Arthrobacter globiformis: one gene and its partner. The protein of the gene in region 1 interacts with the protein of each later gene in a pairwise test. Links are inferred from orthologs where the notes say so. Each region holds a gene or a part of one and is shown on either strand. Other genes may lie near its edges.

Region 1 (3,304 bases):
CCGCAAAGCCGTCCACGAAGCTCCCCAGCGCCGCAAACTGTTCTGCGCGCACCTCAGGGTCATAGCTGAAGCCGGTGGACAGGATCTGGCCGGTGCGGCCGGGAACCGGACCGGTGAGCTGGAACCGCTTCCCGCCCTGCTCCAGCCACGCGCCCTGTCCCCTTGAGGCGTAGTACACGCGTCCCAGCGCGGGGGCGTGTACGACGCCGGCCAGCCACACGCCGTCGGAATCGGCAACGGCCACCGAGGTGGCGTAGTAGACGATATTGCGGATGAAGTTGGTGGTGCCGTCGAGCGGATCAATGGACCACCGCAGCCCGGTCGGTTCCTCCGGACGGGTTGTCCCGTGTTCCTCGCCGGTGATCGCATCGCCGGGACGCGCGCTGCGGATGGCCGTGCGCACGGCTTCCTCCGCGGCCACATCGAAGGCGGTAACCCAGTCGCCGGCTTCGCCCTTGTTGGTCACCGTCCCTGAGTCCAGGGCTCCGTGGCTGCGTTCGGCGAGAACACCGGCACCGGCGGCCGCAGCCGCCTTGGCTACTGCGAGCAGCCCGTTGAGGTCCCGGGGGTCGGTCAGGTCTTGCGTCATTCGGAGTCCTCCTGGTCGCGCGGATTGGCGGTTGCCTCGGGATCGTCAGCCTCCGCCTCACTATTTTCCCCGGCAGGCGCCGGTCCGTTGGCCAGCAACTCGCGGAACCCGTCCTCGTCCAGCACCGGCAGGCCGAGCTGCTCGGCCTTGTCCAGCTTGGTTCCGGCGTTCTCCCCCGCCACGACGTAGCTGGTGTTCTTTGAGACGGAACCTGCTGCCTTGCCGCCCCGGATGAGAATGGCTTCCTTGGCCTCGTCGCGGCTGAAGCCTTCGAGGCTTCCGGTAACCACGATGGTCAGCCCTTCCAGGGTCCGCGGAACGGATTCGTCCTGCTCGTCCTCCATCCGCACGCCGTCGGCTGCCCAGGTGTCAACGATTTCGCGGTGCCACTCCTCGGCGAACCATTCCTTCAGCGCCGCGGCGATGACCGGGCCCACACCGTCGACGTGCGCGAGCTGCTCTTCCGAGGCCTGCCGGATGGCATCCATCGAGCCGAACGCCGTGGCGAGCGCCCTCGACGCCCGAGGCCCGACGTGCCGGATGGACAGCGCAACCAGCACACGCCACAGCGGCTGGGTTTTGGCTTTCTCCAGTTCAGCGAAGAGCTTTTCGGTGGTGGCCGTCGGCTTCGACGGCGACTTGGCCGTGCCCTTGCTGAAGAAGTACGGGACCAGCTCGAATTCACCCGTGCCCACGCCCCTGGACCGCTTCTCTCGCCGGATGCGGACCGCGGCGAGGTCCTCCCGCGTCAACCGGAACAGGGTGGCCTCGCTGGTCAGCGGCGGGGTTTCGGGCTCGGCCGGCTGGGTCAGCGCGATGGCGGCCTCCCAGCCAAGCGCCTCAATGTCGAAGGCACCACGGCTGGCCACATGGAACACCCGTTCACGCAGCTGCGCCGGGCAGGAGCGCGAGTTGGGGCAGCGGATATCCACGTCCCCTTCCTTCCCGGGGGCCAGCGGCGTGCCGCAGGAAGGGCATTCTGTGGGCATGACGAAGTCCCGGACCGGCGGATCCTGCTGGTCGCGGAGGGCAAGGACCGGCCCCACGATCTCCGGGATGACGTCCCCGGCCTTGCGCAGCACCACGATGTCGCCGATTTTCACGCCCTTGGCCTTGACCACATCCTGGTTGTGCAGGGTGGCCATTCCCACGGTGGAACCGGCCACCTTGACGGGCTCCATGATGCCGAAGGGGGTGACCCTGCCGGTGCGGCCCACGTTCACGGCAATGTCCAGCAGCTTGGTGTGGACTTCCTCCGGCGGATACTTGTAGGCCACGGCCCAGCGCGGTACGCGGGACGTATACCCGAGGGCACGCTGGGTGGCGAAGTCGTCCACCTTGACCACAATGCCGTCGATTTCGTGGGTGAGGCTGTGCCGCTTGTCGCCGTAGCGCTTGATGAAGTCGAGGACTTCCTTGAGGCTCCCGAGGAGCTCGAAGTATGGGCTGGTGGGCAGGCCCCATTCGGCGAGCTGGCGGTAGGTGTCCGACTGGCTTACCGTTGCCAGCCCTTCACGGGCGCCGATGCCGTGGACGTACATGCGCAGCGGGCGCTTGGCGGTTTCCGCCGGGTCCTTCTGGCGCAGCGAGCCGGCCGCGGCGTTGCGCGGGTTGGCCAGGGGCGCCTTGCCGGCCTCGATCAGTGCCTCGTTGAATTCGGCGAAGGCCTGGGATGGAATGAAGACCTCGCCGCGGACCTCCATTTCGGCCGGGAAGTTTCCGCCGCTCAGCTGCTGCGGGATTTCCTTGATGGTCAGCACGTTGTGCGTGATGTCCTCGCCCGTGTAGCCGTCACCGCGGGTGGCCGCGCGGACGAGTTTGCCGTCGCGGTAGAGCAGGTTGACCGCCAGGCCGTCAATCTTGAGTTCGGTGAGCCAGGTGGGGCCGGCGCTGCCGTTGCCGAGCTTGGCGACGCTTGCCTCGGCCTTCGCGATCCAGGCCTCGAGTTCCCCGATGGAGAACACATCCTCCAGGCTGTACATCCGCTGGAGGTGTTCGACTGCGGCAAATGCCGCGGACACTTCCCCGCCAACCTCCTGGGTGGGCGAGTCATTGGAAACGAGCTCCGGATGCAGCGCCTCGAGTTCCTCCAGCCGGCGAAAGAGAGTATCGAACTCGGCATCGGAGACGAGCGGCTCGTCCTCCTGGTAGTACGCGAAGCGGTACTTCCGGACGAGGTCCGCCAGGTTCTCGTACTCATCCCGCACCGACTCAGAGGGAATGGCTTCCGGCTCAAGCTGGTCAGTTCCGGTGGCTGCAATGTCTGTGGGGCCTGATGATGTGCTCACAGACCTATCTTGCCTTACAGCCCGGACATTTTGCCGCGGCGGCGGGCCGCCTACCAGTGACCGGGGCGGTTCCGGCTCCACAGGGCGAAGGCCAGCCCGCCCAGGCCCACCAGCAGGACGCCTCCCATGATGGCGAACAGGCCGAAGATGCCGATGCCGGAACTCTTTTCCACGGACACGACCGCGGCAGCCTGGCTGGCTGCCGGTGTGGCGATCGGTTTGGTCCAGCTGGACTCGGCCATGGTCGTGGACGACGACGGGTCCGGGCTGGAGGAGGCAGAGGTGACCGGAACGGCCGCGGGTGTTGCCACCTGAACAGCGTCGGCCGCCATTCCGCCATTGAATGTTGGGGCGACCAAGGGTGTGAGGGTAGGCGCGGGGGCAGGCCGCGCCGGTGCCGGGGCAACGCCCGGCGCCTTTGGCTGCA
Region 2 (3,388 bases), 1.5 Mb from region 1 along the record:
GCCCCTGCCCCGCCCGCTTCGCGGTGCCCACCACACCCGGGCGAGGGGCCGCCTTCCCTCAACCTTTCCGGGGCTGCCCGCCGCCGGCGCTTGTTTCCATGTATTGGTGGACAAGCGGTAAGGTGGCTGTATGCGTGCGATCCTTCTGCTTAGCTAGCCGCTTGGTATCCCGAACAAATACGGATTATCGAGCGGCCGCCCCTCCATGTCGAGGGGCTTTTGTGTGTCCGGGGAGACCTTCCCGGCAGGCGGCGGGGATCAGACCGTTGTGACAGGACAGAGGGTCATGACAGAACAGAAGAGGGCAGCAGTGAGCGTTCAGCCGGAGACCGAAACCGGAACAGCAGCAGGTGGAGCGGGGATGCCCGAAGAGGGCGCGTACAGCTTCGCGGCGATGGAGGCCCGGTGGCCGCAGGTGTGGGAAGACCTGAAGGTTTTCACCCCCGCCGACGACGGATCCCGGGAGCGACGCTATGTCCTGGACATGTTCCCCTACCCGTCCGGCGACCTTCACATGGGTCACGCCGAGGCGTTTGCCATGGGCGACGTGGTGGCGCGGTACCTGCGCCAGCAGGGATACGACGTGCTGCACCCGATCGGCTGGGACTCGTTCGGGCTCCCCGCGGAAAACGCGGCCATCAAGCGCAACGCCCACCCGAGCGAGTGGACCTACGCCAACATTGACACCCAGGCGGCCTCGTTCAAGCGCTACGCCATCTCCGCCGACTGGTCCCGCCGGCTGCACACCTCCGACCCCGAGTACTACCGCTGGACCCAGTGGCTGTTCAAGCGCTTCTACGAGCGCGGCCTGGCTTACCGCAAGGACTCACCGGTCAACTGGTGTCCCAAAGACCTGACCGTGCTGGCCAACGAGCAGGTGGTCAACGGCGCCTGTGAGCGTTGCGGCACTGCGGTGACCAAGAAGTCGCTGAACCAGTGGTATTTCAAGATCACCGACTACGCGGACCGTCTGCTGGACGACATGTCCGAGCTGCAGGGGCATTGGCCCGAGCGAGTACTGGCGATGCAGCGAAACTGGATCGGCCGCTCGGAAGGGGCGCATGTTCGTTTCGTGATCGAGGCGTCGGATGGACGTGCCGAGCGCGAAGTCACGGTCTTCACCACGCGTCCGGACACCCTGTATGGGGCCACCTTCTTTGTGGTGGCCGCGGACGCGCACCTGGCACTGGACCTCGTCACTTCTGAACACCACGACGCACTCATGGCCTACCGTGAAAAGGTCAAGGCCCTTTCGGACATCGAACGCCAGTCCACCGAGCGCGAGAAGACCGGTGTTTTCACCGGCCGCTACGCCATCAATCCCCTGAACGGTGAGAAGCTGCCCGTGTGGGCAGCGGACTACGTCCTGGCCGACTACGGCACGGGTGCCATTATGGCCGTCCCCGCGCACGACCAGCGCGACCTCGACTTCGCCAAGGAGTTTGGCCTGCCTGTGCGCGCGGTGCTGGACACCGGCGAAGAGGATCCCGCCGTCTCGGGCAAGGCAACGGCGGGGGAGGGCACGCTCATCAACTCCGGCACGCTGGACGGCCTGCCCAAGAGCGAAGCGATTCCTGAAGCCATCCGAATTCTCGAAGGTCAGGGCACAGGCGAGAAGTTTGTGAACTTCCGGCTGCGCGACTGGCTCCTGAGCCGCCAGCGCTTCTGGGGCACCCCGATCCCCATCATCCACTGCGCCGAGTGCGGCGAAGTGCCGGTGCCCGACGAGCAACTGCCGGTGACGCTTCCCGAGGACCTGCGTGGCGAGGCACTGTCCCCGAGGGGGACCTCCCCCTTGGCCGCTGCCGCCGAATGGGTCAATGTCGAATGCCCCAACTGTGGACGTGCAGCCCAGCGGGACACGGACACCATGGACACGTTCGTGGACTCGTCCTGGTACTTCCTTCGCTTCGTCTCCCCGCACTACACCGAGGGTCCGTTCGATCCCGCGAAGATCAACGACTGGATGCCGGTCGGGCAGTATGTCGGCGGCGTCGAGCACGCCATTCTGCACCTGCTGTACGCCCGCTTCTTTACCAAGGTCATTCATGACATGGGGCTCCTGGCAGCGGACGAGCCCTTCAGCGCCCTGCTCAACCAGGGCCAGGTGCTCAATGGCGGCAAGGCGATGAGCAAGTCGCTGGGCAACGGTGTTGACCTGGGCGAGCAGCTGGACAAGTACGGCGTCGACGCCGTCCGGCTCACCATGATCTTTGCCTCCCCGCCGGAGGACGACGTCGACTGGGCTGACGTTTCGCCGTCGGGCTCGGCGAAGTTCCTGGCCCGCGCATGGCGCCTTGGGCAGGACGTGTCCAGCGCCCCCGGTGTTGACTTCAGCACCGGTGACCGCGCGCTGCGCTCGGTCACGCACAGGACCATCGCGGACGCTGCCGAGCTGCTGGACAACAACAAGTTCAACGTCGTGGTGGCCAAGCTGATGGAACTGGTCAACGCCACCCGCAAGACCATCGACTCGGGCGCCGGCGGTGCTGACCCGGCGGTGCGCGAGGCTACCGAGGCTGTCGCCGTCATCCTGAGCCTCTTCGCGCCCTACACGGCGGAAGACCTGTGGAACGTCCTGGGGCACCCGGCATCGGTGGCCAACGCCGGCTGGCCTTCGCACGACGAGGCGCTGCTGGTGCAGGAAACCATCACCGCGGTGGTCCAGGTCCAGGGCAAGGTCAGGGACCGGCTTGAGGTCTCACCGGCTATCTCCGAGGACGACCTGCGCGAGCTTGCGCTGGCCTCCGAGAACGTTCAGCGTGCCCTCGACGGCCGCGGCATCCGGACCGTGATCGTGCGTGCACCTAAACTGGTGAACATCGTCCCGGCCTAACGGGACCGACTGACTGGCCGGGTTCCGGCCGCCGGCAATGCCGGCGGCCGGAAACAACTGCAGGGGGTGTGCCGTGATTGACCGCGAACCGGCAGCCTGGCTGTGGTTAAAGGAGCACCTGGTCCGTCTCCGCCAGGCCACCAGGCCGGGCCAGGTCCCGCCCACGGGTGAGCCCGCCGTCGTCGTCCGCACCGCTGTGGTGACGGATTCGGCCGCCGCCCTGCCCGCCGACTGGGTGCGGGCCTTCTCCATCAACGGCCGGCTGGCCGTCATCCCCATGCCCGTCATGGTGGGTGAGGAGATCTACGGCGAGGGCGAGGACGACATTGCCGGTACCATCGCGGTGGCCCTGGCTGCCGCGACGCCCGTCAAGACCTCCCGGCCGTCGCCGGGCCAGTTTGAGCAGGCCTACCTGGCGGCCGAACGGCAGGGCTTTGAGTCCGTTGTGTCCATTCATATTTCCGGTGGCCTATCCGGCACCGCTGATGCCGCCCGCCTTGCTGCCGGCCGGGTGAAGATTCCCGTGGAGGTGCTGGACACCCGCACCGTGGG

Evidence for each region.
Region 2: the proteins of ligA (region 1) and leuS interact in binary tests that used the Escherichia coli proteins (3 or more experiments, as listed by UniProt). The link is inferred for Arthrobacter globiformis from one-to-one orthologs.

Annotation. Positions count from the first base shown.
Region 1 is NZ_JAUSYZ010000001.1:1,839,215-1,842,518, reverse strand. The notes cover bases 219-3,207. They hold ligA (NAD-dependent DNA ligase LigA), read right to left. Parts: upstream 2,851-3,207; coding sequence 586-2,850; downstream 219-585. Other genes in these bases: QF036_RS08280 (hypothetical protein), read right to left, coding at 2,928-3,207; QF036_RS08290 (inositol monophosphatase family protein), read right to left, coding at 219-589. Outside these bases: more of QF036_RS08290, read right to left, coding at 1-218; more of QF036_RS08280, read right to left, coding at 3,208-3,304. UniProt on the Escherichia coli protein: DNA ligase that catalyzes the formation of phosphodiester linkages between 5'-phosphoryl and 3'-hydroxyl groups in double-stranded DNA using NAD as a coenzyme and as the energy source for the reaction.
Region 2 is NZ_JAUSYZ010000001.1:3,306,824-3,310,211, reverse strand. Bases 1-3,073 are described here. They hold leuS (leucine--tRNA ligase), read left to right. Parts: upstream 1-310; coding sequence 311-2,836; downstream 2,837-3,073. Other genes in these bases: QF036_RS14975 (DegV family protein), read left to right, coding at 2,910-3,073. In the rest of the region: more of QF036_RS14975, read left to right, coding at 3,074-3,388.